2 regions of the Salinicola sp. genome follow, and region 1 is predicted to be linked to the other one. Evidence: predicted binding sites of a transcription regulator. Region 1 holds the regulator's gene; the other holds the start of a gene.
The links. The regulator PhoB, encoded in region 1, activates phosphate uptake and scavenging genes when phosphate is short. The targets are predictions, from matches to a motif close to TGTCATANNNNTGTCANA.
Positions count from the first base shown of each region.

Region 1 (15,257 bases):
CGACGTCAGCCAGCGCCTGAGAAAACGGCTCAAGCAGGAGTTCGGGCTGCAGAAGGGGCAGCATCTGGTTACGGGCTACTGGAAACGCTGAGCTTCGTCTGAAAAATGTCTGCGCTCGCCCATACGGCGTTAAAAATCGGCTGGAACGCCAGCCCGGTCAAAGTGCTCATTTACACCCACGTAAACTGGTGCGCCAGCCCGGTCCGTTTTCGCCAATTTTTGCCTTAGCTACGCGCCCCGGTCTGGCCATCGCTCGCCGTTTTTTCAGACGAAGCTCGGGCTCATTTAGCCCTATCGAGTACCAGCAGCGGGTCGATGCGGGTATCGAACCAGTTCATGCCCCAGTGCAGGTGGGGCCCGGTGGCGCGCCCGGTCGATCCCACCGCGCCGATCACCTCTCCCTGCTCGACGCGATCGCCGACCTTCACGTCGATCCGTGACAGATGCAGGAAGTTGGAGCTGATGCCGTAACCGTGATCGAGCAGCACCGTACCGCCGGTCAGGTAGAGATCGTCGGCAAAGGTGATCACGCCGCTGGCCGGCGCCTTGACCGGCGTACCCTCGGCGGCGGCGATGTCCATGCCCGAATGCGCCGATCCCGGCGTGCCGTTATAGATGCGCTGGTTGCCGAAACGCCCGCTGATGCGCCCTTCCACCGGCCAGATGAAGGTCTGGGCGAAACCCACCCGGTCGTCGTTGCGCGCACGCTCGGCGCTGACGGCGGCCTGCTCGCGCTGGATACGCCGGGCGATCTCCGGCGGCGGCGAGACGGTCCTGGGCGGCACGCCGTCGATGCGTTCGATCGGCCAGTCCCGAGGCGTGATCGCGACCGCGACGTTCTGCCGGCGGCCATCCGGGGTGGTGATCGACACCGTCTGACGACCGCTGGCATCGCGCCCGACGCCGAACACCACGGTGCCGTAACCGGTGACCCTGAGATCGTGCCCCGCCACCGAGACCTGGCTGCCGGGCGGCACCCGACCGATCACCATCGAGCCCTGCTGGACGCTGTCGGGGAAGGTGATCGGAACCGTATCGGCCCGAGTCTCGAGCGTGACGCCCGCCAGCAGCAGCAGCATGAAGACGGTGGCGCCGACTCGTCGGCACCACCAGAGAAAGGAAGGAATCATCGCCACCTGTCGGCACTCCGTATCGCGGGATGCCGCCACCATAACCCGATGTGCCGTGCGGTTCATCATGCGCCGCGATGGCCCCGGAAACTCTCCTAGAACGACTCCCAGTCGTCGCCATCGCTCGACGTCGACCGTGTCGCGGTCGCGGCACCCGGCGATGATGCCGCCGCCAATGCCGGCGTCGTGGTCGAGGGGGATGGCGAACGATAGCGCGACACCCTCTCGTCGTATTCGACGTCGGCGATCTTGAACCCGGCCAGTGCCCGTTCCAGCGTCGCCACCTGCGCATTGAGCGTGGCGGCGGCGGCCGAGGCCTGCTGCACCAGCGAGGCGTTCTGCTGGGTGACGTGATCCATCTGCACCACGGCCTCGTTGACCTGGTCGATACCGTTGGACTGTTCGCCGGACGCGATCGAGATCTCCTCGATCAGATCGGTCATGCGGGCGACCGAGTCCACGGCGCGACGAATGGTCCCGCCGGCCTGGCCGACGATCTCGGAGCCGGCATCGATCCTGCGATTCGAGGCGTCGATCAGCTCGCGGATCTCGCGGGAGGCATCGGCGCTGCGGCTGGCCAGCGTGCGGACTTCATTGGCGACGACTGCGAAGCCCCTGCCCTGCTCGCCGGCCCGGGCGGCTTCCACGGAGGCGTTGAGCGCCAGGATATTGGTCTGGAAGGCGATCGAGTCGATCACGCCGACGATCTCGGTGACCCGGCGCGAACTGTCGGTGATGCCCTGCATGGTCGAGACGACCTGATCCATCATCTCGCCGCCCTCTGCGGCGGTGTTGCGTGCCTCGCCGGCCAGGCCGCTCGCCTGGCGGGCGTTGTCGGCGTTCTGGCGCACGGTCTGGGTCAGTTCCTCCATGCTGGAGGCGGTCTCGCCGATGGACGCCGCCTGCTGCTCGGTTCGCGCCGCCAGATCCTGATTGCCGCTGTGAATCTGGCCCACGCCGACGGTGATGGTGGTCGAGGCGTGGCGAACGTTGGCCATCGATTCGGCCAGGTGAATCCGCATGCCCTCGATGGCCGCGAGCAGGCTGCGCCGGTCGCCGGATTTGACCTGCAGCGCGGTGGTGAGATCGCCCTCGGCCATGCCCTGGATCGCATCGCGCGCCTGGCGCGGATCGCCCCCCAGGTCGCCCAGCACGTTGCGGATGATCCAGCCCATGAGCAGCGTGATGATGATGCCGATGACACCGGCGATCAGGCTCATCTTCAACACGCCGGCCCAGAATGCGTGCTGGATGTCGCTGATATAGACGTTGGCGGCGAGGTACCAGTCCCACTCGGGGACGTAGCGCACGTAGTTGAGGCGCGATACGTCCTGGCCATCGGCATTGGTGGAGGTGTACTCCAGCGTGCCGTCGTCGGGGGAGTCCGCCAGCGCCTTGAGCTCGCGATAGAAGTAGACGCCGTTGTCGTCGCGGAAACCGCTCATGTCCGTGCCGATGTCGCGCTTGGGGTGATAGACCAGATGAATATCGCTGTCGAAGGCGTAGACATAGCTGCCGTCGAGATCCAGCGCCGACAGGTTCCTGCGGGCGAAGCCCTTGGCGGCGTCCTCGGAGAACTCGCCATCGTTGGCGCGCTGGACATAGCGCTCGACCAGCGTCTGGGCGCTGGCCACGAAGCTCTTGAGACTGCTGACGCGCTCGGCCATCAGCGTCTCGCGCTTTTCCAGGGCCATCCAGCCCACCAGGATCAGCATGCCCAGCCACATCAGGCCAACCGTGATCCAGAGTTTTCGTCGCATCGTCATCTTCAGGGGCGTCCTTTTCTTCGCGAGAAGCAATTCATATAAACAACTAGTGGCTATGAACCGACCTCGTTATCGGCCGGGGACGCCGAAGATTGAGCGGGTATCGAAGGAGAGCGCCGAAAAAGGAGGGGATTGGTCAGGCTGATGTCGACGTATCGGAGGAGGGGGAGGTCGGCAGTGCGGGCGCCACGCGCGCCGCCGGGAACACGCAGCGGAAGCGCGCGCCGAGCCCCGGACGACTGACGATTTCCAGGCTGGCGTCGTGACGCAGCAGCACATGCTTGACGATGGCCAGGCCCAGTCCCGTACCGCCGGTGGCGGCACTGCGACCCTTGTCGACGCGATAGAAGCGCTCGGTCAGCCGCGGGATATGGATGGGGTCGAAACCGTCGCCGTTGTCTTCCACTTCGATGGCGGCGCCGTCGTGCCAGGGCTTCCAGCGCAAGGTGATGGTACTGCCTTCCGGCGTGTAGCGAACGGCGTTGAAGACCAGGTTGGAGACGGCACTGCGTATCTCCTTGGTGTTCGCCAGCAGATGCCGCGACTCTTCGGCTTCTATCGACAACTGGTGGCGTTGCGCGCTCAACTCGCGGGCATCGGCGGCGATATCGTGGAGCAGGGCGGTCACGTCCAGGGTGTCGCGGTCGTCGTCGGGGCTGTCGATCTCGAGCCGCGACAGCAGCAGCAGATCCTCGACCAGGTTCTGCATGCGCGTGGTCTGGGCCTGCATCTGGCCGAACCCGCGCTGCCAGCGTTGGGGCAACTGGTCGGCATGATCCGAATAGGTTTCGAGATAGCCGGCCAGCACCGTCAGCGGCGTGCGCAGTTCATGGGAGACGTTGGCGACGAAGTCGCGGCGCATCATCTCCAGTTGGTGCAGTCGGGTCACGTCCCGCGCCATCAGCAGGCGTTCGTTGTCGCCGAACAGGGTGAGATTGAACTGCAGGGTGCGGTTGGCCTGGACCGGGGAGGGAATCAGCAGCGGTTCGCGATAGTCGCCCGTCTCGAAGTAGGCGATGAAACGAGGGTCGCGCAGGAAGTTGGTGATCGGCTGCCCGCGGTCGTGATCGGGCTGCAGGCCGAGCATGTCGCAGGCCGCGCTGTTCCACCACTCGAGATCGCCCTGGGGATCCAGCATCACCACGCTGTCGCGCATCGCCTCGCAGGAGTCCTGGATCCGCCGCAGGATGTCGCGCAGTCGCTGCTGCAGCTGGGTCTGCGCTTTCTGATAGTGATACAGGCGGTCGAACAGATCGCCCCAGACGCCGGTACCGGGTGGCGGCGCCTCGCGGGGGTTCTTCAGCAGCCAGACATAGAGCATGCGCACGTGGCGCAGATGCAGGAAGACATAGAGCCCCAGGCCGGCCGCCAGCCCCCAGCCCATTCCGGCGAGCAGGTCGCCGCCCAGTTCGCCGAGCAACAGCCCCATCGCGCCAAGCCCGAACAGCATGTAGCCGAGGCGCCACAGTTCGTTGATCCAGTAGCGCACGTCCTGACTTACTCCCTGATCGAAAAGCGGTAGCCGGTGCCGCGCACGGTCTGGACCAGATGCTGGTGCGCTTCGCCCAGGGATTTGCGCAGGCGCCGAATGTGGACGTCGACGGTACGCTCTTCCACGTACACGTTGCCGCCCCAGACCTGATCCAGCAACTGGCTACGGGTGTAGGCACGTTCCTGGTGGGTCATGAAGAACTGCAGCAGGCGATACTCGGTCGGGCCGATCTCCAGGGCGCCGCCGTTGGAGGTGACGCGGTGGCTGGAGGGATCGAGCCGCAGCCCCTCGACCTCGACCGCCTCCTCGATACCCGGCGGCGTGGCCCGGCGCAACACCGCCTTGAGACGCGCCACCAGCTCGCGCGGTGAAAACGGCTTGGTGATGTAATCGTCGGCGCCGGCTTCCAGCCCCTGGACCTTGTTGTCCTCTTCACCCTTGGCGGTGAGCAGGATGATCGGCATCTCGGCGGTGGCCTCCTCGCGCTTCAGGCGGCGCGCGAGTTCGATGCCGCTGGTGCCGGGCATCATCCAGTCGAGCAGAATCAGGTCGGGTTTCTGGTCCAGCGCCATGGCGTGGCCGGTCTGGGCGTTGTCGGCTTCCAGTACGCGATAATCGGCCATTTCCAGGGCGACGGCGATCATTTCGCGGATGGATGACTCGTCGTCAACGATGAGTACGGTCTTGGAGCTCATGCGCAATGCCTCGAGTGAGCCGCCGGTTAGCCTGGTTGCGTGGCGTCGATGACACCATCGGGCGTAGCTTCCGGCCGTGACAGAACGGTGACGATTACATCGTGAAAATATGACATCGATATGACAGTCGTGCCAATCGCATCATTCAGGTCGGTGGCCACAGGGCAAGCATCAGCCCCGCGAACAGCAGCAGCCCGGACCAGAAGTTGATGAGAAAGGCGCGAAAGCAGGCGTCGCGCTCGCGTTCCCGGATCAGCCACTGCTGATAGACGAAGGTGGCCGCCATCGCGGCCAGGCCCAGCCAGAAGAATCCGCCCAGTTGGGTCCGCATGCCGATCCAGGTCAGCAGGGCCAGGGTCAGCACCTGCAGCAGGCCGATGATCCGCTTGTCCCACTGGCCGAACAGCCGCGCGGTGGACTTGATCCCGATCTTGATGTCGTCGTCGCGGTCGACCATCGCGTACTGGGTATCGTAGGCCACGGTCCAGGCAACGTTGGCGAGCAGCAGCAGCCACGCTTCCAGCGGTACCTCGCGGCTCACCGCCATGAACGCCATCGGGATGCTCCACGAGAACGCCATGCCCAGCACCACCTGCGGCAGATGGGTATAGCGCTTCATGAACGGATAGATCGCCGCCAGCGCGACGCCGACGAAGGAGAGCAGCACGGTGGCCAGGTTGGTGAAGCAGACCAGCACGAATGCCAGCACCACCAGACCCGCGAACAGGATCCTGGCCTCCTGCTCGCTGATCCGTCCGGTCGCCAGCGGGCGCTCCCGGGTCCGCTTGACGTGGCCGTCCAGATGACGGTCGGCGTAGTCGTTGACGACGCAGCCGGCGGCGCGCATCAGGTAGACACCGATCACGAAGATGATCAGCGTGGCGCGATCCGGCAGCCCGTCGGCCGCCAGCCACAGCGCCCACAGCGTCGGCCACATCAAAAGCCAGGTGCCGATCGGCTTGTCGAGGCGCGTCAGGCGCAGAAAATCGGGCAGGCGGGCGAGGCCGCGGGGGGCTGGATTGCCGCTGGGAGTGGAAGGGGAACCGGCGCTGGGCATACGAATCTCCGAAACGGCAAGGCCTCTGAATCGGCAACGACTTTACTGCAACTGCGGCCTCGCTTCGAGGTGGGAACCGTGGTTCAGGTCGTGGATCGTCGTTCAGGGGGACGCAAGGCCCAGATCCTCCGCCATTTCATGCAGGAAGCACTCCTGCACCAGCAGCTGGAATCCTCCGTGGCGAAAGCGCGAACGACGCAGCCAGACGCCCTCGCCACCGGGCGAGAGCGGCGCGATCTCGATCGGATCGCGCTCGAGATCGGGCTGGGCGAAGAGCCAGCTGCCCAGCGAACGCTCTCCCAGCGTGCGCAGACGACGACAGCCGATACGATCCAGCGGGGCGATCGAACGCGCCGCCACCCACGGCCGCTCGCCGCTCATCAGCGTGACCTCGCGTATCCAGGCCACGGCGGTGGGAGGCAGGCCCAGGGCCTGGGCTTCGTCGCGGCGCGGTCGTTCGATGCCCTGGTGTACCAGCCTGACCCGAAAGGGGCGCTCTGAGGCCGCGATCAGCCGCGCGGTGAGCGAGTCGGTGGAAGCCACCCACTGCCACCAGGCGGCGGTCATGCGGGGGCGCCGCGTGGCTGCGGGGGCCCAGCGAATCCATCGCCAGGATCGTGCGGCGGGCGGAAGGGCATGGCAGTGACAGGCTGAGGGCACGCGAAACGACTCCATCAAGACGCACCGGGGAAGCGCCGTGGAAAAAGCCATGAACCACCGGGACGGCGCGGGTCGAAGGCGGCGTAGTGTAACATGAGGCCTCGAGACGACCGACCGAACGAGCCCTCAATGAGCCAATCCGATCACTCCACCGCGCCCCTGACGATCGTCGGCACCGGAATGGCCGGCGTGGGCCTGGCCCGAGCCATTCGGAGCCGCGATGGCGAGCGACCGATCACCCTGATCAGTGCCGACAGCGGCGACGAGTATACCAAGCCGCTGCTCTCCAGTGCCTTCGCCAAGCGCCAGACGGCGCAATCGCTGGTCATGCGCGATGCGGTGGGCCTGGCCGCGACGCTGCGGGCGCGGGTTCGCACCCATACCACCGTGGATGCCATCGACACCGCCCGTCGTCGGCTGAGGATCGGTGCCGAGCTCCTGCCCTACGGCCAACTGGTGCTGGCGACGGGTGCCGCGCCATGGCAGCCGTTCGAGGTGGCGTCCTCGCTGCGCGACCGGGTATTTCAGATCAACGATCTCGATGGCTACCGTCGCTTGCGCGGCGTGCTGGATCGTCACCCCGGCCGCCAGGCCCGCATCGCCATCATCGGCGCCGGCCGGGTGGGCTGCGAGTGCGCCAATGACCTGCATGCGGGGGGCCACCGGGGCGCCCTGATCGCGCCCGAGGCGACGCCGCTGCCCCGCCTGCTGCCGCCACCGTTGGGGCGGGCGCTGGGCGAGGCCTTCGCCGAAGCCGGCATCCGCGGCTATTTCGAACGTCAGGTCTCGGCGCTTCACGACGATGGCGAAGGCGTGACGCTGGTCCTGGACGACGGTGAAGCGCTGGCAGCGGACATGGTGCTGGTCGCGACGGGGCTGCGCCCACGCACGGCACTCGCCGAAGTGGCGGGGCTGGCGGTCTCGCCGGCCGGTATCCTGACCGACCGGCGGCTCGCGACCAGCGCGCCGAACGTCTTCGCGCTGGGTGACGTGGCCTGTGTCGATGGGCTCGACGCCCCGGTCGGCGGCTTGAGTGCCATGTACGTCCAGCCGCTGCAGGCCGCTGTCAAAGCGCTGGCGGCAACGCTCGCCGGCATACCCACCGAGGTGAGTTACGGCGCCTGGCCGGTGGTGGTCAAGACGCCGTTGCTGCCGGTTGTCGCACTACCGCCGCGCGACCCCCCCCACCGTTGGCGGATCGAAGGAGAGGCCAGCGATTTCAGCGCCTTGGCCGAGGACGAGTCAGGACGGTTGCTGGGCTTCGCGCTGACCGGGCGCTGCGTTCGTCGTAAAGTCGAACTGGCGCGAGCTGCCCCCCCGTTGCTAGGCTAGCCCCGGTGGCTACGGTTGTATAAGCCATGAATCGTCACCTGATGCTGGACAAACCGCGCCCCGGGCGGCTTATTATGCGTTCGGAGGGGATTCCCCTCATCGAGAACAACAACTCGTTTAAGATGCAAGGTGTGTCAGGTGACGCCATAGCCAAACTAGGAGGGCTCTATGCGTAAGCCAGAACTCGCTGCGGCGATTGCCGAGCGTGCGGATCTTTCGAAGGACAAGGCCAGTCAGGTGTTGAACGTCATTCTCGACGAAATCACCGGTACGGTTTCCAAAGGCAACGATGTCACTTTGATCGGTTTCGGTTCATTTACGGTTCGCGAGCGCGCCGCACGGACGGGTAAGAACCCGCAGACTGGCAAGCCGTTGAACATCCCGGCCAGCAAGACCGTGGCCTTCAAGCCCGGCAAGGCTCTCAAGGACGCCGTCAGTAAGTAAGTCGCAAGTTCGGGTCTCGAATTCCCGAGTCGCTCATCCGCCAATGAGCGCAACGATAGCCGATCCGTCCCGATGCTGGCGGGTCGGCATTCTTCTACACGATGCATTCCTACCCTGATGATCGGTCGTGCGAGGTGGCATGAAGCTCAAGTTGATGCTCTGGTGGCTGGGCGTGATGCTCAAGCGCGCACGGTCGCGCAAGGCGGCGTTTCGCGAGAGTCTGGAGAAATTCCAGCGATTCGATTGGGGCGTTGCCACGGAAGACCTGTCGATTGCCCGCCATTATCGGATGACCCCGCAAGCGGTCCACAGTGACACCGGTCTGCCGGTGGACCTGATGCTGGAACTGCGTTTTCGTGATGCCGACAGCGCCACGCGCTTTTTGAGCAAGCCTTCGCAGCGTGCGTTTCGCGAAGGGCTGTTCGACGGTCGGTTACGTCTGGTGGGCGACTCCCGCGATCTGGAGCGATTGCAGAGCCTGCTGAAGTATCTCTAGCCACGAGCCACGAGCCACGAGCCACGAGCCACGAAGCCGGCAACGTCCCTGTCGCCGGTATCGCCTCACACCCGTGTCACTGCTGCGATAGGGCTGGCAGGTCGAAGACCAGAACCTCGGCGTCCTCTCCCTTTTCCAGCACGACCGCCGGTTCATCCACGAGCAGCAGCGCGTCGCCGCCCTCGAGGCGCTGGCCGTTGGCCTCTACACCGCCCTTCACTACGTGGACATAGCTCTCGCGCCCCGCCTTCAGCGCCAGTTCCGCACGCTCGTCACCATCCAGCAACGAAGCGTAGATCAACGCGTCCTGTTGCAGTGTCAGTGAGCCGTCGCGGCCATCGGGCGACAGGATCAGACAGAGTCGGCCGCGCTTGTCCGCCTCGGTGAAATCCTTTTCGGCATAGTTCGGGGTCAGGCCCCGCGCCCGCGGGAACAGCCAGATCTGCAGGAAGTGGACCGGCTCGCTGGCGGAATGATTGAACTCGCTGTGCTCGACGCCGCTGCCGGTGGTCATGATCTGCACCCGCCCCGGGCCGATCGAGGAGCCGTTGCCCAGGGTGTCCCGATGCCCCAGTTCGCCGCTCAGTACGTAGGAGAAGATCTCCATGTCCTGATGACCGTGCTGGCCGAAGCCCTGCCCGGGCGCCACGCGGTCCTCGTTGATGACCCGCAGCACGCTGAAGTGGACGTGCTTCGGGTCGTGATAGCCGGCGAACGAAAACGAGTGATAGCTCTTGAGCCAGCCGTGATCGGCATAACCGCGTTCATTACCGCGTCGAATCGTCAACATGGCCTGTCTCCTGGTTTTGGGCGCCGAGCTTCAGCTTGGCGCAATGGAGACAGTTTATCGCCTAGATAATCGAACAAAAGCGCGTTTTTATGCGCATATGCGTGCTTAAAATCGAACGGTAGGGCGCGCTCAGGACTTGCCTCTCCGCGCACCCTGAATCGACTCGGCCAGTTCCCGCGTCAGTTCCAGTGCCGCATCCACCCCTGCCGCCGCGAGCCGCTCCACCAGGGCGCTACCGACGACCACGGCGTCGGCGATCCTGGCGATAGCGGCGGCCGTGTCGCCGTCGCGCACCCCGAAGCCCACGGCGACGGGTAGCGGAGACTGCCGCTTGAGGGCGTCGAGTGCGCTATCCAGCTCTGCCGCAATATCGAGTCGGCGGCTGCCGGTCACGCCATTGAAGGCGATGCGATAGACGAAGCCGTCGCCCTGGGCGAGCAGTGCCGGCAATCGTCCGGGCGGCGTGGTCGGCGCCACCAGCGGAATCCGCGCCAGGCCCAGGTCGCGTGCCCGGGCCGTCAGGGCGGCGCCGTGCTCCGGCGGCAGGTCGACCAGGATCAGGCCATCGACGCCGGCCTCTGCCGCCGCTTGCAGAAAGCGATCCTCGCCGAAGCGCTGGAGCGGATTGAGATAGCCCATCAGCACGATCGGGGTGTCGTCATCGCGTTGCCGAAAATCGCGCACCATCTCCAGGGTGAGCGCCAATGTCTGGCCATTCGCCAGGGCGCGCTGGCCGGCGCGCTGAATGGCCACGCCGTCGGCCATCGGGTCGCTGAACGGCATGCCCAGTTCGATGATGTCGGCCCCCGCTGCCGGCAACCGGGCGAGCAGGTCGCGGCTGGCTGAGGGATCGGGGTCGCCGGCCATCACGTAGGTCACCAGCGCGGCGCGATCGGCGGCTTTCAGCGCCGCGAAACGACGTGCCAGGCGCGAATCGGCGTTCGGAAAGGCAGGGTTCAGGGTGTCGGTCTTCGACATCTCGGTCGTCAACGATGGCGCGCTCATGCTTGGGCCTCCTCGGGCATCAGATGGCGGGTGATGGTGTCCATGTCCTTGTCGCCGCGACCGCTCAGGCAGACCACGATGACCTGGTCCGGCCCCTGCGCCGCCGCCAATTGTCCCGCATGATAGAGCGCATGCGCCGATTCCAGCGCCGGCAGGATACCCTCCAGCCGGCAGCAGAGTCCGACGGCTGCGAGCGCCTCGTCATCGGTGACCGCGACGTAGCTTGCCCGGCCGCTGTCGTGAAGATAGGCATGCTCGGGGCCGACGCCGGGATAGTCGAGCCCGGCGGAGATCGAGTGCGCGTCGCGAATCTGGCCGTCGCCGTCCTGGAGTAGATAGGTGCGATTGCCGTGCAGGATGCCGGGCGCGCCGCCATTGAGACTGGCGGCGTGACGACCGCTCTCCAGCCCTTCCCCGGCCGCCTCGACCCCGACCAGGGTCACCGCCGCATCGTCGAGAAAGGCGTGGAACAGTCCCATGGCGTTGGAACCGCCGCCGACGCAGGCGACCAGCGTGTCCGGCAGACGGCCCTGTGTCGCCAACAGTTGCTCGCGTGTCTCGACGCCGATCACCGCCTGGAAATCCCGCACCATGCGCGGGTAGGGCGCCGGTCCGGCCACGGTGCCGATGATGTAGAAGGTGTCGTCGACATTGGCGACCCAGTCCCGCAGCGCCTCGTTCATGGCGTCCTTGAGTGTCGCCGTGCCGCTGTGGACGGGCACGATCTCGGCGCCGAGCAGGCGCATGCGCTGGACATTGGGTTGCTGACGTTCGATGTCGGTCGCGCCCATGTAGACCACGCAGCCGAGGCCGAGCCGCGCGGCCACCGTGGCCACCGCGACGCCGTGCATGCCGGCGCCGGTTTCGGCAATCAGCCGCTGGCGCCCCATGCGTTGCGCCAGCAGTGCCTGGCCCAGGGCGTTGTTGATCTTGTGCGCGCCGGTGTGATTGAGATCCTCGCGCTTCAGATAGATCTGCGCGCCGCCGAAGTGTTCGGTCAGGCGTTCGGCGAAGTAGAGCGGCGTGGCGCGTCCCACATAGTCGCGCTGGAGTTCGTGCAGCCGGGCCTGAAAGGCGGGGTCGGCGCGGGCGTCGTCGTAGGCGGCTTCGATCTCGCCGATCAGCGGCATCAGCGTCTCGGCGACATAGCGTCCGCCGTAGCCCCGGTTCAATTGAGTGCCGTGGCCATCCCCCGGGCTGCCACCAAGAAATTTCCGGGAGAAATTTTTGACGTCGCGGCAGCGACGGCCCGAAGGGTGACCGCCAGGGACGGCGGGTACAAAAAAGCCGTTGTGGTCGGGAAGCGTCTTCAGTGTCGAGTTCATCAGTCAGATCCGGTCGATCGATTCGAGGACCACAGATTAGGCTGGTGACGAGTGGGGGAAAATCGATAAACTCTCTTCATCCTGTGAGTAAAACTCACCAGTTTTCGGAGATGAAATGGCCACGCTACCGTCTCTCAACGCGTTGCGCGCGTTCGAAGCCACGGCCCGCCTGGGCAGCGTCAGCGCGGCCGCCGAGGAGCTCCACGTCACCCATGGTGCGGTCAGCCGGCAGCTACGGACGTTGGGGCACCATTTTGGCGTCGAACTGTTCGAGAAGGCCGGACGCGGGCTCGTGCCGACGAATCACGGTCGTATGCTATATCCCGCCGTCGGTGAGGCTTTCTCACGCTTGAGCGAAGGCTGCGCGGCGCTGACGCGCCATCTCGACGAGGCGCCGTTCACGCTGGCCTGCCCCGGCAGCCTGCTGGCGCGCTGGCTGATTCCACGGCTCGACCGGCTCAACGCCGAGCTGCCCGAGCTGCGCCTGCGGGTGGTTTCCAGCGAAAACGAACTCGACCCGCGTCGCGAGGATGTCGATGCCACGCTGCGCTTCGCCGCGCCGCCCTGGTTTGATGACATGCCGGTGTTCGAACTGATGCCGGAGCGCATCGTCGCGGTCGCGACGCCGGAGATCTGGACGGCGGCAGCGAAAAGCTCGGCCCATGCCATGCTCGAACGGCTCACGCTGCTGGACACGGCGTCGCGGCCCCAAGCCTGGTCCGAATGGGCAGTGGCCATGGGCATCGATGACGCGACGCTGGCCGGGGCGCGCGCCAAGGGCCGCAGCTTCGAACATCTCTACTATCTGCTGGAGGCCGCGCTGGCGGGGCTGGGGGTCGCCATCGCGCCGCAGCTGCTGGTGGCCGCCGAGCTGCAGCAGGGGCGGCTGGTGGCGCCGTGGCCCGCGATCGAGACCGATGCGTCGCTGGGGCTGTGGCTGGCGCCCGGCGTCGATACCCGGCGAGGCGAGCGCCTCGCCGAGTGGTTGCGCCGCGAGCTGGGTCAAGGCGGCGGCGCAAGGGGAGAGCCACCGGAGGACGATCAGCGGTCGGAGCCGTCCTCGAGCGACTCGGCGCGCTGACGATAGAGCTCGCTGGTACGAGTCAGGTGGTCGCGCATCGCCTGCTCCGCGGCGTCGGGATCGTTGTCGGCCAGGCAGTCGACGATCTGATGGTGCTCGCGAAGGGAGACGTCTTCGGCACCGCGGAAACTGACGATGCCGAGATGGTAGTCCTTCAGCCAGTGGAGCATGGCGCGAGCCGTCGCCGAGAAGATCGGGTTGCCGGTCATGTCGGCGATGGCGCTGTGAAACGCCATGTCGCACTCGATGAAGGCATCGCCGCGTTGGCTCCGCTGCATGTCGTCGATCAATCCGCGCAGTTTGTCGATAGCGTCGGGCGTCGCACGGGTCGCGGCCATCCGTACCATGCCGGCCTCGAAGAACAGTCGTGCCTGCTTGAGGTGGTCGATGTTCTCGGCATCGTCGTCGAGCAGAAAGCGGGCGGTGGTGTCGAACTGGGAGATCATCGAGTGAACGGTGACTTCGCTGACCCGCGCCCGCTCGCCGTGGTTGATGGTGATCCTGCCCATCGAGGCGAGTTGCTGCATGGCTTCGCGGATTGCCGGCCGGCCCACGCCGTAGAGCGCCATCAGTTCCCGTTCCGGCGGCAGTTGATCGCCGGGTTGCAGTTTCTGTGCACGGATCAGCGCCAGCAAGCGTTCCAGCACTTCGTCCGATAGCTTGCGTCGGCGAATCGGACCTGCAGCGATGTCATTCATGAATCTTCCTGTTCTCGAGTACGGAGTGGCCGTCGATCGAACCCATGTCAGGACGTAGGATAATCGCTTCGGCGATCGACAGAACAGTCGCCTGCCCGAACTCGCCCTAGCGGTTCCAGCGTTCGGGAATCACGCTCTGGTGCGTTGCCGCCGCCTCGTAGGCCGCCTCGACCAGCGCCAGGGTGTTGTAGTTGTCCTCGCCACGGGTCTCGATCGGGCGGTTTTGCCAATACGCTTCGAGCCAGTCGGCCTGAAAGGCGAGCACGCTGGCCTGGATCGGTACCCATGGTGATTCACTCCAGGCAGGCGGCTCGGGCCGGACCGTCTGCACCTCGCAGTGGCCCCCGGTATCGTGGATCTCGAGGACGAAATCCTGGCGCAGGCGCAGCGAGCCGTGGATGCCGTCGACCTCGATCAGACTCTGCGGGAACGGATCGTCGGCGAGCCGGGTGGCATAGCTGCAATCGACGACGGAGGTGATGCCGTCGTCGTGTTGCAACATCAGGGTGGCGACGTCTTCACCCGCGATCGCGGCGTTGATCCGCGTGGTCTCGCAACTCAACCGCGCTACCTCGCCGAACAGGGCGCGGGCGATATCCAGCACATGAATGCCCAGGTCCTCGAGGATGAAGCGTTCCGCCCGGGCCAGATAGGGCTGGGCCGCGTAGACATCGAAACCGCTGCGATAACTGATGCGGCCGAAGAAGGGGCGGCCGATTCGCCCGCTGCGCAGCGTCTCGATCGTCTGGCGAACCGCATGTTGCCAGCGGAAGTTCTCGTGGATGCCGAGGCTCACCCCGCTCGCCGAGCACTGCGCGATCAATCGGCTGGCGTTCTCCAGCGAGCCGGCGAAGGGCTTCTGGCAGATGATATCGACGCCATGGCGGGCCGCCAGCGGGACCAGCGTCGCATGGGAGGGCGTGGTGGTGGCGATATCCACGAAATCCAGCTTCCCGGCGAACGCGGCGAACAGGGTTTCCGCCTCGGTATAGGCGGCTTCGATGCCGAATAGATCCCGAAAGTACGCCAGTCGTTGCGGATCGCGATCGCACAAGGCGACAATCTCGACGCCTTTTCCCATCTCATGGAGATCCCGCCACGCTCGCATCTGGTTTTCGGCGAAGAAACCGCAACCGATCAGCGCGCCCCGCACAGTTCGCTGTTGGGTCATCTGAATCCCTCCCGCATCCGCTGTTGTTCATGGTCCGTCCCGGGCCCGGCTCGCCCGGAACGGATGGCGTAACGGCATTAAACCGATGCATGGAGGTCATGTCATCATACCAAAG
Region 1 covers NZ_CEXLVS010000008.1:12,798-28,054, forward strand. The annotation lists gene AC3AYF_RS01645 (siderophore-interacting protein) at 1-91, shown strand, start outside; gene AC3AYF_RS01650 (M23 family metallopeptidase) at 282-1,130, opposite strand; gene AC3AYF_RS01655 (methyl-accepting chemotaxis protein) at 1,226-2,896, opposite strand; gene phoR (phosphate regulon sensor histidine kinase PhoR) at 3,033-4,385, opposite strand; gene phoB (phosphate regulon transcriptional regulator PhoB) at 4,394-5,083, opposite strand; gene ubiA (4-hydroxybenzoate octaprenyltransferase) at 5,229-6,140, opposite strand; gene AC3AYF_RS01675 (chorismate--pyruvate lyase family protein) at 6,243-6,707, opposite strand; gene AC3AYF_RS01680 (NAD(P)/FAD-dependent oxidoreductase) at 6,930-8,132, shown strand; gene AC3AYF_RS01685 (HU family DNA-binding protein) at 8,301-8,576, shown strand; gene AC3AYF_RS01690 (hypothetical protein) at 8,716-9,072, shown strand; gene AC3AYF_RS01695 (pirin family protein) at 9,149-9,862, opposite strand; gene trpA (tryptophan synthase subunit alpha) at 9,992-10,867, opposite strand; gene trpB (tryptophan synthase subunit beta) at 10,864-12,192, opposite strand; gene AC3AYF_RS01710 (LysR family transcriptional regulator) at 12,308-13,273, shown strand; gene nanR (transcriptional regulator NanR) at 13,234-13,971, opposite strand; gene AC3AYF_RS01720 (Gfo/Idh/MocA family protein) at 14,078-15,142, opposite strand.

Region 2 (15,257 bases), on a different contig from region 1:
CATCGCCGAGGAGTTCGAGATGAACTGGCGGCTCAGCGACTCCGACCGGCGCCAGCGGGTCGTGGTCATGGTCTCCCGGGAGTCGCACTGTCTGGTCGACCTGCTCTATCGCTGGTCGGCCGGGGAGCTCGATTGCGACATTCCGTGCGTGATCTCCAACCATGACGACCTGCGCGCCATGGTGACCTGGTACGGGATCGACTTTCATCACGTGCCGGTGGATCCGAATGACAAGGCGTCGGCCTTTGCCGAGACCGAGCGCCTGATAACGGCGGCCGAAGCCGACAGCGTGGTATTGGCACGGTACATGCAGATTCTGCCGCCCGATCTCTGCCAGCGGTACGCAGGGCGGGTCATCAATATCCACCACAGCTTCCTGCCGTCGTTTGCCGGGGCCAAGCCTTACCACCAGGCGTTCGAGCGTGGCGTCAAGCTGATCGGTGCCACCTGCCACTATGTCACCGAAGAGCTCGATGCAGGGCCGATCATCGAGCAGGACATCCAGCGGGTATCCCATTGTCATACGCCGCAGGATCTGGTGCGCCTGGGGCGCGATGTGGAAAAGGCCGTGCTCGCCCGCGGGTTGCGATGGCACCTGCAGGATCGTGTACTCATTCACGGCAACAAGACCGTGGTGTTCTCCTGATTCGCACCATTTGATGTTCAGGGCGACGTCGGTTCGTCATCGTCGAACAGGCCCAGCTGGCGCTGCTCCTGCTCCGGCACCAGCCGTACGCCGACACCCAGGAGCCTGACGGGGCGTTCGCCTCGTCGCCATGCACTCTCCAGCAGCTCATGGAAGCGCGCGTCGACGATGCCGCGGGCTCCCGTTTCCTGGGTCGTGCTGGAAAAGTCGTCGAAGCGGACCTTGACGAACTGCTTGGCGATGGCGGGATCGCCATGGCGGGCCATGCGCTCGTGCAGCTTCTCGATCAAGGGCTTCAATGCCGTATGGCAATCACTCAGGTGGGGCAGGTCCCGGTCATAGGTCGTCTCGACGCTGACGGACTTGCGTTCACGCGAGACATTGACCGGACGTTCGTCGATGCCGTGAGCCAGCTCGTGAAGACGGCGCCCGAACTTGCCGAAGTGGTCCAGCAGCTTGTCCATCGGCTGGGCCCGCAGATCGGCGCAACTGGCGATTCCGAGCGTGTCGAGTTTGGTGGCGGTCGCCGGGCCGACGCCGTGCAGTTTCCTGACCGGCAGGTCGGTGATGAACGACTCCATCTCCGTCGGCGGAATCACGAACAGGCCGTCGGGCTTGTCCCAGTCGCTGGCGATCTTGGCGAGAAACTTGTTGGGTGCGACGCCGACCGAGATGACGATGCCGGTCCTCGCCAGGGACTCCTCCTTGAGCCAGCGGGCCATCCAGGTGGCACTGCCCTGAAAGCGGGGGACTTCGGTCACGTCCAGGTAGGCTTCATCCAGTGAAAGCGGCTCGACCAGCGGCGTCAGTTCGTGAAAGATGGCCTGGATCTGCTGAGAGACGTCCCGGTATTTGTTGAAGTCGGGCGGTAGCAGCTTCAACTCGGGGCAGAGGCGCAGCGCGCGCGCCGTTGGCATGGCGGAATGGATGCCGAACTTCCGCGCCGGATAGTTACAGGTGGCGATGACCCCCCGTCGCTCGGCACTCCCGCCGATCGCCAGGGGCGTATGGGTCAACGAAGGGTCATCGCGCATCTCCACGGCGGCATAGAAGCAGTCGCAGTCGGCGTGCAGAATCTTGCGCATGGTGCCGGGGGAAAGCCTCAGTGGAGCCCGGAGCCGTTGCCGCCACGAATGACGCCCACGCCGAGCCCCTCGATCTCCAGATGCTGATGCTTCAGATCGAGCACGATCGGCTCGAAATCCGCGTTTTCGGCGATCAGCGTGACGCGGCTGCCCTGGCGCTGGAAGCGCTTGACGGTGACATCGTCCTCCAGCCTCGCCACGACGATCTGACCGTTGCGTATCTCCTGGGTTCGATGAACGGCAAGCAGATCGCCGTCGAAGATCCCGGCGTCCTTCATCGACAACCCCCGCACGCGCAGCAGATAGTCGGCGCTGGGCGTGAAGTAGTCGGCCGGCAGGGGGCAGTAACGGTCGATATGCTCGGTGGCCAGAATCGGGCTGCCCGCGGCGACGCTGCCGATGACCGGCAAGCCCTCGACACTGGCTTCGCCCGGTTCCGGTTCCTGGACGCCGGCTGGCAGCCGAATACCGCGGGAGGTGCCGGGTATCATGCGGATGACGCCTTTGCGGTCCAGCGCGCGCAGGTGTTCCTCGGCGGCATTGGGAGAGCGGAATCCCAGTGCGCGGGCGATCTCGGCTCGTGTCGGCGGGTAGCCGAATTCGCCCATCGTCTTGACGATGAAATCGTAGACGTTCTGCTGTCGTGCGGTGAGCGGTCGCGCCATCGTTCTCTCCCGGGCCTTGAAGGTCATCAGGCGTTTGGGGCCTGATTGGATGGTCAGGCATTTATCCCGCTGATCATGGGTCGGATGGCGTGGAGCCTGACCCCAGCTAGGCGTGTTCATGCATACAGGCTGGAATTGTATCCAGTCGTTCGCGATGAGGGAAGTCTTTCGGGCCCTGAGTTGGCAACCCCGCGCCCCAGGTCCGACGAAATGCTCGATTGTATGGCTCGTCCCGGAATGATTAGAATCATAATCGTTCTAAGTCGTTGTTCTCTGGCGCGAGGTATGACATGGCCCGACCCGACACCGTTACTCGTATTCTCGATACGGCGGAGGTCCTTTTTGCCGAAAAGGGTTTCGCTGAAACCTCGCTGCGCAACATCACGACTCGCGCCAAGGTCAATCTGGCGGCGGTGAATTATCATTTCGGCTCCAAGAAGGCCTTGATTCAGGCGGTCTTCGCCCGCTATCTCGATCCGTTCTCGGAGCGGCTGAACCTGGCGCTCGATGGACTGGAGGCGCGCTACCGGGAGACGCGAGTGCCGCTCGAGGTACTCTTGGAGCAGCTTGCCACCAGCGTCCTGGAGGTGCCTGCCGAGCGCAATAGCCTCAAGGTCTTCATGAAACTGCTGGGATTGGCCTACACCCAGGCTCAGGGGCATCTGCGCCGCTACATTCAGGAGCACTACGGGGACACCTTCCACCGCTTCGTCGCCTGCCTGCGCCGGGCGACGCCGGACCTGCCGGACGCCGAACGATTCTGGCGACTGCACTTCATGCTGGGTACCGTGGTCTTCACCCTGTCCGGCCTGGATGCACTGAGAGACATCGCCGACAGCGAGTATCAGGAGCACATGTCGGTCAGAGAGCTGATCCGTCACCTCCGTCCCGTCGTGGTCGCCGGCATGCAGGCGCCATTACCCGCTGCCCTGGAGACGGCCGGCTCGGCGGTAGAGTGAGTCGGTGACCGCCGGCATCGTTCCGCCTCTGTCATGGCAACCCGCTGTCGTCTAGAATCGGGCGCTCAATGGTCTCAGGTGTTAGCTATGACTCAACCTCTCGGCCCGGTCATGCTGGATGTCGAAGGCATCCGGTTACGTGACGAGGAGCGCCAACTGATTTCGCGCGCGGAGGTCGGTGGCGTCCTGCTGTTTGCCAGGAACACGCCGGATGTCGCCACGACCCAGGCGTTGATCGGACAGATTCGCGAGTGTCGCCCCGACATTCTGGTCGCGATCGACCAGGAAGGCGGTCGGGTGCAGCGATTGAAGGAGGGGGTGACACCCATTCCCCCCATGGCGGTGTTGGGCCGCCATTTCGCGGAGTCTCCCGAGGCGGCCCTGACGTTGACTCAGGATGCGGGCTGGCTATTGGGCATGGAGATGGCCGCTTGCGGTTTCGATCTGAGCTTCGCGCCCGTGCTGGATCTCGACGACGACCAGTCGCCCGCCATCGGTTCGCGAAGCTTCTCGCCGGACCCGGAGGTGACCACCGCGCTGGCCGGGGCGTTCATCGACGGGCTCCACGACGCGGGCATGGTGGCGATCGGCAAGCATTTTCCCGGCCACGGCGGGGCGCGGCAGGACTCCCATTTCGGGATTGCCGAGGATCCGCGCAGCCTGGCGGAGTTGCGTGAACGCGACCTGGTGCCTTTTACCAGGCTGGCGGGCAAGCTGGATGGCGTCATGCCGGCTCACGTCATCTACTCCGCGTTCGACGAGCGGCCGGCCGGTTTCTCTCCCAGCTGGCTCGGCATGCTGCGCGAGGAACTCGGCTTCAAGGGGGCCATCTTCTCGGACGACCTGCCCATGGCGGCGGCGCATGCGGCCGGGTCGCCCCGCGAACGGGCCGAAGCCGCCTGGGCAGCCGGTTGCGACATGGCCGTCGTCTGCAATGCGCCCGAGGCCGCGCGCGAGATCGTCGCGGCCTGTGAAGGCCGCCAGGCTCCGCGTGTCGCCAAGCTGCGCTATGCGCGCGCTCGTCCCACTCTGGCGTCGCTCGCCGCCATCTCCCGCTGGCGGCGCACGCACGCGCGTCTCGAGGCGCTCAACGAGTCCGAGTGACGGGCAGGACACGCTGTTTTCCCGCGACGGCTGCGGTGATCCTGGCCGTCGCTCTCTTCATGGTGAACCTTAGACGATGAATCAAACCCCTTCGATCGACGCCCTGAGCTCGATGCAGGAAGTGATGGACAACGCCGATTGCCTGATCGATCAGGCGCAGGTGGAGCAGGCTCTGGACCGCATGGCGGCCGACATCACGCGCGAGCTGGGCGACAAGCTGCCGGTCTTCTATTGCGTCATGAACGGCGGGCTGATCACCACCGGGCATCTGCTGACGCGGCTCGGCTTTCCTCTGGAAGTCGATTACCTGCACGCCACGCGCTATCGCGGCGGTATTCGCGGCGGTGAACTGTTCTGGCGGGTGTCGCCGGAAATTCCGATGGCCGGACGCCATGTCGTGATCGTCGATGACATCCTCGACGAGGGCGCCACGCTGGCAGCCATTCTCGATTACTGCCGCCAGGCCGGGGCGGCAAGCCTCTCGACGGCGGTGCTTGTCGACAAGCGCCACGATCGCAAGTCGTCCCCCGATCTCAAGGCCGACTACTGCGGCCTGGAGGTCGTCGACCGCTACGTGTTCGGCTTCGGCATGGATTACAAGGGCTACTGGCGCAACGCGCCGGGCATCTTCGCCCCGAAAGGGCTATGACGCGAGGCTCGCGCTAGGCGGGCCGTTCCCGGTCGGCAGTGATGGTTGTCTTCGGCCCGCTCAACGCGGGCTGAATCGCCTCTGAAGTCCCGTCTCGTTCATCATGCGTGTCGATATCTCCTCGATCGAGAAGCGGGTGGTATCGATGTAGGGAATGTTGTGGCGCCGGTAGAGCGCCTCCGCCTGGCCGATCTCCTGCATGCACTGGTCCATCGAGCAGTAGCGACTGTCCGGCCGGCGCTCGGTGCGGATGGCCGACAGCCGGCGGGCATCGATGGTCAGGCCGAACAGCTTGTGCCGATGTTTGGCCAGCGATGGCGGCAGGTTGAGAATGCCGTTCTCGTCCAGGTCGTCCTCGGTCAGCGGGTAGTTGGCGGCACGGATGCCGAACTGCAGCGCGAGATACAGCGAGGTGGGGGTCTTGCCGCAGCGCGACACCCCGATCAGGATCACGTCCGCCTCCTGATACTGATGCGTTCGTGCGCCGTCGTCGTTGTCCAGGGCGAAATTGACCGCCTCGATGCGGTGCATGTACACGTCGTCGCGGCCGATCGCATGGGTACGCCCGACGGTGTAGGTCGAGTGGGTCTCCAGCTCCTCTTCCAGCGGGGCGAGGAAGGTAGAGAAGATATCGACCTTGAAGGCCGATGCCTCGGCCACGATGCTCCGGATCGCCTGATCGACGATGGTGGCGATGACGATGGGGCGGATGCCGTCGCGCTCGGCGGTGGCCTCGATGATGCCCACCAGCGAACGGGCCTTGTCGAGCGTATCGATGTAAGGCTTGGTGACCTGGATGAAATCCGTATTCTCGAACTGTGAAAGCAGGCTGCGACCGAGGGTCTCCGCAGTGATGCCGGTGCCGTCGGAGATGAAGAAGGCGGTGCGGGGCATGGCGTTCATCCGTGGGTGTCGATCGTCCATTGTCAGCCGAAATCCGCGACCGGGGCAACTCGTCCCCGGTGGCGGCGCCGCACCGACTCGCGTGACTACAGGAATGCGCGAAAAGCGTGGATTCCTGTAGAAATACTCCAAACTCTACGCCCTTAAACTTCTGGCTAAGCCCAAAGTCGCCTGTTAGCTTCTGGCTCCATCGAGGCGCAGCGGAGCGCGCCGTTTCATGCGCCACGTTTCATCGGCAGTGGCCGGCCAGGACGATCAGGAGACGACTTTGGAACCCTTCATCATCACTTTCGAGCAACTGGGAATGTCCGACGTCGAGCGCGTCGGTGGCAAGAACGCCTCGCTGGGGGAGATGATCTCCAACCTGGCGGACGCCGGGGTCACCGTGCCGGGCGGTTTCGCCACCACGTCCCACGCCTATCGTGAGTTCCTGGCCCATGACGGCTTGAACGACCGCATCAACGCCGAACTCTCCAAACTGGACGTCGACGATACCGAGATGCTCGCCAAGGTGGGCGAGAGGATTCGCCAGTGGGTGATCGATACGCCCTTGCCCCCCGCATTCGAGGATGCGCTGGGTGACGCCTACGAGACGTTGCAGGCCCGCCATCCCAACCTCAAGGTGGCCGTGCGTTCATCGGCCACCGCCGAGGATCTGCCGGACGCCTCCTTCGCCGGCCAGCAGGAAACCTTTCTCAATATCGATGGTTTCGACAACGTCAAGCGTGCCGTCCATGAGGTTTTTGCGTCGCTGTTCAACGATCGCGCCATCTCCTATCGCGTTCATCGCGGTTACCCGCACGAGAACGTCGCGCTCTCCGCCGGCGTCCAGAAGATGGTGCGCTCCGAGACGGCGGCAGCCGGCGTGATGTTCACGCTGGACACCGAGTCCGGCTATCGCGATGCGGTGTTCGTCACCGGCGCCTGGGGCCTGGGCGAGACGGTGGTGCAGGGCGCGGTCAATCCCGACGAGTTCTATGTTCACAAGCCGACGCTGGCTGCCGGCAGACCGGCCGTGTTGCGACGCACGCTGGGCTCCAAGCGGATCAAGATGGTCTACACCGACGACGCGGCCGCCGGCCGCTCGGTCAAGACGGTCGATGTCGGCCATGCCGATCGCCAGCGCTTCTGTCTGAGCGACGACGATGTCATGGAGCTGGCACGCCAGGCGGTGACCATCGAGAAGCACTACGGCCGCCCGATGGACATCGAGTGGGCCCGCGACGGCGACGACGGCAAGCTCTATATCGTCCAGGCCCGGCCGGAGACGGTGGTGTCGAACCAGGAGGGCGGCACCCTGGAGCGGTTCACGCTCAAGAGCAAGAGCCGCGTGCTGGTCGACGGTCGTGCCATCGGCCAGCGGATCGGCCAGGGCAAGGTCAAGCTGGTGGCATCGCCGGAAGAGATGCACAAGGTACAGTCCGGCGACGTGCTGGTGACCGACATGACCGACCCCGACTGGGAGCCGATCATGAAGCGCGCGTCCGCCATCGTCACCAATCGCGGCGGACGTACCTGCCACGCGGCGATCATCGCCCGTGAACTGGGGATCCCTGCCGTGGTCGGCTGTGGCGATGCCACCGAGCTGCTCCAGGACGACGTCGAGGTGACGGGCTCCTGCGCCGAGGGCGACACCGGCCACGTCTATCAGGGCAAGCTGGAGTTCGATTGCCAGACCACCAGCGTCGACGCCATGCCGGAGATTCCGTTCAAGATCATGATGAACGTGGGCAATCCGGATCGCGCCTTCGCGTTTGCGGGGCTGCCCAACGACGGCATCGGGCTGGCGCGCCTGGAGTTCATCATCAACCGCATGATCGGGGTGCATCCGCGGGCGCTGATGGATTACGACAAGCTCTCCAGCGACCTGCAGCAGACCATCGATCTGCGCACCGCCGGCTATGACGATCCGGTCAGCTTCTACGTCGATCGCCTCGTCGAGGGCATCTCCACGCTGGCGGCGGCGTTCTATCCCAAGCGGGTGATCGTGCGGCTGTCGGACTTCAAGTCCAACGAATACGAGAACCTGATCGGCGGCAAGCTCTACGAGCCGGGCGAAGAGAATCCGATGCTCGGCTTCCGCGGCGCCTCGCGCTACATCTCCGACGACTTCCGGGCCTGCTTCGAGCTGGAGTGCCGGGCGCTGAAGCGCGTCCGCGACGAGATGGGGCTGAACAACGTCGAGATCATGGTGCCGTTCGTGCGCACGCCCGCCGAGGGCAAGGCGGTGGTCGACCTGCTCGAGGCCAATGGACTCAAACGCGGCGCCTCTTCATCTTCCGAAGACCAGGGCCTCAAGGTGATCATGATGTGCGAGCTCCCCTCCAATGCGCTGCTGGCCGACGAGTTCCTGGAGTATTTCGATGGATTCTCCATCGGTTCCAACGACCTGACCCAGTTGACGCTGGGGCTGGATCGCGATTCCGCGATCATCGCGCATCTGTTCGACGAGCGGGACCCGGCGGTCAAGAAGCTGCTGTCGATGGCGATCCAGGCCTGCAAGGCTCAGGGCAAGTACGTGGGCATCTGCGGCCAGGGACCTTCCGACCATCCGGAACTGGCCAAGTGGCTGATGGAGCAGGGGATCGATTCGGTGTCGTTGAACCCGGACGCCGTGCTCGAGACCTGGTTCATGCTGGCGGGCGAAACGCTGGGCTGATCGTTGCGAGGCAGCCCTGGGGGCCGGCGCGATGTCATCGCGCCGGCCTTTTTGGTTTCGAGGTGGTGGCGAGACGTCGGCAACCGCGCCTCCACCGCCGGGGCGGTCACGACCGCAGCCAGTTGCGCAGCTTCACCAGCAGCAGCTCGCCGTCGGACATTGCCCGTCGTTCCTGCAGGATCTCGGCGAGAGCATCGGGCCGATCGGTGATGATGTTGTCGACCCCCATGTCGAGATAACGCGACATGTCGCCGACCCCGTTGACGGTCCACACCGCCACCCCCCGGCCGGTATCGTGAATGGTCCTCAGCAGGCTCGGCGTAGCCTGGGTGTGGCGCAACCCAATGATGTCGGCGTCGGTGGTATTCAGCGCACCGGGCAGGACGAACTGCAGAAACAGGGTCGTCCGCAGGTCTTCGTCCAGTCTCTTGACCACCTCGATGACATCGGGTGACAGCGAGGCAATCACGGCGTGGTCCGTCATCTGGCTGGCTTTCAACTGGGCAATGACCTTTTGGGCCAGTTCCTCGGCGGTTCCCGGTGCCGGTTTGAGCTCGACATAGAGCCCGATGCGATCTCGCGCGTTGTCCAGGATCTGCTGGAAGGTGGGAATGCGCTCGCCAACGAAGGCGTCGCCGAAGTAGGAGCCCACATCGACCTGCTCGATCTCGTCGAGCGTCATGTCGCTGATGTTACGGTCGACCCCGGTCAGTCGACTCAGATTGTTGTCGTGGGAGACGACGACCTGACCGTCGCCACTCAGCCGGACGTCCAGTTCCAGGTAGTCGGCGCCATCGGCGATGGCCTGGTTCATCGAGGCCATGGTGTTCTCGGGCGCCACCAGCGAGCTCCCGCGATGTGCGGTGATCGCGACGTGGTCGTTGATCTCGAACCCATGCAGTATCCAGCCCGCCTGGCCGAGCGCGAAGACCAGCAGCAGGATCTCCGCCCCCCAGGCAATGATGCCGGAGCGCTGCGGTGTCGCGGAGGGGCGAAACACCGGCGCCCGCCCGATGGCGCGGTGGTACAGCGTGATCACCAGCAGGCTGTTGGCGGCGATACCCAGGAAAGTGAGCGCGATCGTGGTGACGATATAGAGTGCCAGGTAGGCAAGCATCGCCGGGATCAGGACGCTGTTGCGCTCCGGCAGGTACCCGAGCAGCGTCCCGCCCAGCGTGTTGAAGGTCAGCGTGAAGACGACCGGGATGGCCGCCACCAGCAGCGCCATGCCGACGACGGCAAGGGCCATCCGCAGGCGGCGTCCCTGTGTCAGTTCGCGGCTGCGTCGCAATGCGGCAACCGGCTCGAGGCCGTCGAGCATCATCGCCGGCAGCGCCAGGAACCAGCGAAAGTAGAGTGCGGCGCTGAGCAGTACCAGAACCAGGGTGATCGGCGTGGCCACGGCGAGAAATTCCCACAGCGCGGGAGGCTTCAGGTGGATCAGGATGTAGGGCTCGATATCGCCGAGCATGGCGCCGTAGAGGTGGGCGAGACCGATGGCGAACGGGGCGGCCAGGAGAAGGTGGCTGCCGACCTGGAGCAGGGTGAGTGTCATCAAGGCCGGTAAACGGCGCAGCACGTGCCATAGCGACCCCATGGCCACCCGGTATCGGTTCCCGGCCTGGCTCGAGACGACGAGCATCATTCCCGCCTGTTGAAGGAAGATCACCAGGAAGCTGAGCCCGATCGCTACCAGCAGCCAGAGCAGCCCCCACAGCGAGAAGGCGACGTCCAGAATCTGTCCGTTGCTGAGTACGGGGCGTCCGATGCGGTGCAGCAGGCCGGCCAGCGTGTTGGCCGACAGTGGCACCCAGACGGCCGAGGCGAGCAATGTGAAGAACAGGTGGAAGGCGATCAGCGAGCGCAGGTGGGCGCGGATCTGCCGGGCGATGTCTTGAATCAATGAGCTGGGTGCTAGCATGGATTGGTCGGCGGTGTCCCTTCCCGGGCCAAGTGTGATCGGTGGCGAATGGGCGCGACAAGGCGCGCCATTCAGTGTTGTCGTCAAACGGTCATCTTTGCAAGTTCGTCTGATCCGGAACGGAAAAGGCCGCTCGAAGGCGGCCTGGACGCGGCATCGTCAAGCGCTGGTCTAGAACTGCCAGCCCACGGAGGCGGTGTAGGTGTCGACCTGAAAGTCGTTGTCGAAATCATAGCGTTCGTATTCGGTGCGCAGCAGCAGGTGCTGGTAGCGGAACTGGACGCCAGCGCCGTAGACCGGGTCGATCCCGTCGTTGTCGTCGAGGTCGTTGGACGCCGCGCCCAGGTTGCCCCTGGCATCCGTTTCCCAGCGCGCCATTCCCGCCTTGGCGAACAGCTCGAAACCGGCGCCGACCGGCAGTTTGCCGACCAGGCTCAAGCCGTAGGCCTTGCTCTTGAGGTCGACCACGTTGCCGCCGCGGATCAGGTTGGGCTTGCCCAGATCGGCGTAGAAGGCCTCGGTAGCGAAGTAGGGGTTGTATTCGTAGCCGACGAACGCCTTGTAGACGCTGTCGTCGTCGTCGACGCGATAGTTGCTGCCATCGGCGCCGGCGAACTTGCCGATGTCGCTGTCGCTGCTCGCCACCTCGCCGTAGCCGCCGCCGATCCCGAGATAGAGCCCGTCGGCATTGGCGGCCTGGGCCGTCGGCGTCATCAACAGAAGCGGGGAAAGCGCCATCGGAATGGCGAACCAGGTAGTCTTCTTCATCGTGAATCTCCCTTGAATGAGTGCGGACAGGCGTCGTGTCCTTGGGTCCGTGCAGTATCGATTGAGCGTGGTTACGCTGATCCTGGACGCTGGCGAACAGCGTTTGATGAGTCGCCCAGACTTTATGATTAGCCCCTAATGAAGGCAAGACATAAAAAAACGCCCTGCGTTCGCAGGGCGTTTCGGTGACCTCTTCATGAAGCGCGAGCATCGGAAGAGACTTGTCAGGCTTCCTGGGCGACCGGGATGACCGTAGCGGCCGCTTTCTGGAAATCCTCTATCTCATGGAAGATCATGTAGCGGTAGATCTCACCCGCCATGGCATTGAACTCACCCATGGTAGCCTTGTACTCCTCGACCGTTGGCAGGCGGCCCTCGACGGCCGCAATGGCCGCGAGCTCTGCCGATGCCAGGTAGACGTCGGCGCCGTCGCCCAGACGGTTGGGGAAGTTGCGTGTGGAGGTGGAAACCACGGTCGATTTCGGCGCCACACGTGCCTGGTTGCCCATGCACAGTGAACAGCCGGGCATCTCCATGCGAGCGCCAGCCTTGCCGTAAATGCCGTAATAGCCCTCCTCGGTCAGCTGATGTTGGTCCATCTTGGTCGGCGGTGCAAGCCACAGGCGCGTTTTCAGGCTTCCCGCCGGCTGTTTCTCGAGCAATTTGCCGGCGGCGCGGAAGTGGCCGATGTTGGTCATGCAGGAGCCGATGAAGACTTCATCGATCTTCTGGCCGGCGACGTCGGAGAGCAGGCGGGCATCGTCCGGGTCGTTGGGTGCGCAGAGCACTGGCTGGTCGATCTCGGCCAGGTCGATTTCGATCACCGCCGCATAGTCGGCGTCGGCGTCGGCGCGCATCAGGCTCGGGTCGTCCAGCCAGGCCTGCATGGCATCGATGCGTCGTTCCAGCGTGCGACGATCGCCATAGCCATTGCTGATCATCCACTTCAGCAGTGTCACGTTGGAGTTGAGGTACTCGCTGACGCGCTCTTCGCCCAGCGTGATGGTGCAGCCGGCTGCGCTACGCTCGGCGGAGGCGTCGGAGAGTTCGAACGCCTGCTCGGCGGTGAGATCCTCGAGGCCTTCGATCTCCAGGATGCGGCCGGAGAAGCTGTTCTTCTTGCCGGACTTGGCGACCGTCAGATGGCCCTGCTGAATCGCGTAGTAGGGGATCGCGTGGACCAGGTCGCGCAGGGTGATGCCGGGCTGGCGCTCGCCCTTGAAGCGCACCAGGACCGATTCCGGCATATCCAGCGGCATCACGCCGGTGGCGGCGGCGAAGGCGACCAGTCCGGAGCCCGCCGGGAACGAGATGCCCATCGGGAAGCGGGTGTGCGAGTCACCGCCGGTGCCGACGGTATCCGGCAGCAGCATGCGGTTGAGCCAGGAGTGGATGATGCCGTCGCCCGGACGCAGCGACACGCCGCCACGGTTCATGATGAAGTCGGGCAGGGTGTGATGGGTCTCGACATCGACCGGCTTGGGGTAGGCGGCGGTGTGGCAGAACGACTGCATCACCAGGTCGGCCTGGAAGCCGAGACACGCCAGGTCCTTGAGCTCGTCGCGAGTCATCGGGCCGGTGGTGTCCTGGGAGCCGACGGTGGTCATCTTCGGCTCGCAGTACATGCCCGGGCGAACGCCGTCCATGCCGCAGGCCTTGCCGACCATCTTCTGGGCCAGGGTGAAGCCGCGGCCGGTATCGACCGGCTGCTCCGGCCTGCGGAAGATATCCGAACCCGGCAGACCAAGCTCGTTGCGCGCCTTCTCGGTCAGACCGCGGCCGATGATCAGCGGGATACGGCCGCCGGCGCGGACTTCGTCGAGGATGACCTGGGTCTTGAGCGCGAAGGTGGAGACGACTTCATCGCTGTCGTGGCGGGTCACCTTGCCTTCGTACGGGTAGACATCGATGACGTCGCCCATCTCGAGCTTGTCGACATCCATCTCGATCGGCAGGGCGCCGGCGTCTTCCATGGTGTTGAAGAAGATGGGGGCGATCTTGCCGCCGAAACAGAAACCGCCGGCGCGCTTGTTGGGTACGTACGGAATGTCGTCGCCGAAGAACCACAGTACCGAGTTGGTCGCCGACTTGCGCGAGGAGCCGGTGCCCACCACGTCGCCGACGTAGGCGACCGGGAAGCCCTTGGCCTTGACCGCGTCGATCTGCGCCAGCGGGCCCTTGTTGCCCGGCACTTCCGGCTCGATGCCGTCGCGCGGGTTCTTGAGCATGGCGTTGGCGTGGAGCGGAATGTCGGGGCGCGACCAGGCGTCCGGCGCCGGCGACAGGTCATCGGTGTTGGTTTCGCCCGGCACCTTGAATACGGCGATGCTGATCTTCTCGGGCAGGGCCGGCTTGGCCAGGAACCATTCGGCACCGGCCCAGGATTCGAGCACGCTCTGGGCGGTGGCGTTGCCATTTTTCGCGCGTTGGGCCACGTCGTGAAAGGCATCGAACATCAGCAGGGTGTGCTTGAGCTGTTCGCCGGCCTCCTGGGCCAGCTCGGGGTCATCGAGCAGCTCGACCAGCGTGGCGATGTTGTAACCGCCCTGCATGGTGCCCAGCAGCTTCACCGCATGAATCTTGTCGATCAACGGCGAGCTGGCCTCGCCCTTGACCAGGGCGGTCAGGAAACCGGCCTTGACGTAGGCGGCCTCGTCGACGCCCGGGGGCACGCGGTCGGTGATCAGTTCGAGGAGAAACGCCTCTTCACCGGCCGGGGGCTGCTTCAGCAGCTCGACCAGTTGCGCGGCCATCTCGGCGTTCAACGGCTTCGGTGGCACGCCTTCCTGGGCGCGCTCCTCGACATGTTGGCGGTAAGCTTCAAGCACGGTGGAGACCCTCATCTAGAGTTGGAGCCCGCATGAGCGAGACGGACATAGGTGCCATGACGTGGCAGGCACGGAACCGCTCGTCGTTCGGCGACCCAGGATCGTCTGGCAGCCATTGGAATGGCTGGCACGAAATCGGCTGCGATGGGCGCTGCGAAGTCTACGTGAAACTGTCGACAATGTTAAGGAGCCCTCGATTCCGCGCCCTGGCGGCTCCGATCGGCTGTCAATGTCACCATGGTCATGGAGATGGCTATCGAAGTCTCGTCGGCCAGGCGCTACCATGAGTCCACGCGACGCCGAATCCACTCTGATTCAACGTACCAAGCGATGGAGACCGTTGAGTGGCTTGGGTCTGGCCTTGATGGCCGTGTCGACTGTCTCAGGGACGATCTTCACGGGATACGACACGCCCGGCTCTCATTCGGCGTCTTTCACCACCAACGTATTCGGCCATTGCCGAGCGCCCGAAGAACGTCAATGACTACTGAACGAATGACCGACGACATCGATGTCGACGCCGACCGCCTGCTGCCGGCCGAACTGCTCGAGTTTCTCCCCTGTGCCACGCCCCAGCGCTGGATCGAGGCCGCGCTGGAGAATCCGGCGCTATTGTTGATCGATCACGCGCAATGTGAAAAGAAGGCCGCTTCGACGGCGATGAGCCTGATGTTCCGCTATGTCGATCGCCCCGAGCTACTGACCAAGATGTCTCAGTTGGCTCGCGAGGAGCTGCTGCATTTCGAGCAGGTGGTGGGCTTGATGCAGGAGCGGGGCGTCGACTACTCCCACATCCAGGCGTCACGCTATGCGGAAGGGCTGCGGGAACACGTGGCGCGGGAAGAGCCGAATCGGTTGATCGATATTCTGATCGTGGGCGCGTTCATCGAGGCACGCTCCTGCGAGCGTTTCGCCCGACTCATTCCTCATCTCGACGAGTCGCTTGCCAAGTTCTATCGCTCCCTCGTGCGTTCCGAAGGACGCCACTTCGAGGATTATCTCGGGCTCGCCGAACGCTATGGGGGCGAGGCCGTGGTGGCCGAACGCGTGGCGCGCTTTGCCACTCACGA
Region 2 covers NZ_CEXLVS010000020.1:555-15,811, forward strand. The annotation lists gene purU (formyltetrahydrofolate deformylase) at 1-646, shown strand, start outside; gene dinB (DNA polymerase IV) at 664-1,731, opposite strand; gene lexA (transcriptional repressor LexA) at 1,749-2,396, opposite strand; gene AC3AYF_RS03285 (TetR/AcrR family transcriptional regulator) at 2,687-3,355, shown strand; gene nagZ (beta-N-acetylhexosaminidase) at 3,443-4,459, shown strand; gene AC3AYF_RS03295 (hypoxanthine-guanine phosphoribosyltransferase) at 4,536-5,108, shown strand; gene ppsR (posphoenolpyruvate synthetase regulatory kinase/phosphorylase PpsR) at 5,169-6,002, opposite strand; gene ppsA (phosphoenolpyruvate synthase) at 6,229-8,670, shown strand; gene AC3AYF_RS03310 (glycerophosphodiester phosphodiesterase) at 8,777-10,591, opposite strand; gene AC3AYF_RS03315 (outer membrane beta-barrel protein) at 10,763-11,359, opposite strand; gene acnB (bifunctional aconitate hydratase 2/2-methylisocitrate dehydratase) at 11,584-14,187, opposite strand; gene AC3AYF_RS03325 (MiaE family protein) at 14,668-15,257, shown strand, end outside.
Region 2: the regulator PhoB is predicted to act here: its motif matches at 10,670-10,687, upstream of AC3AYF_RS03310 (glycerophosphodiester phosphodiesterase).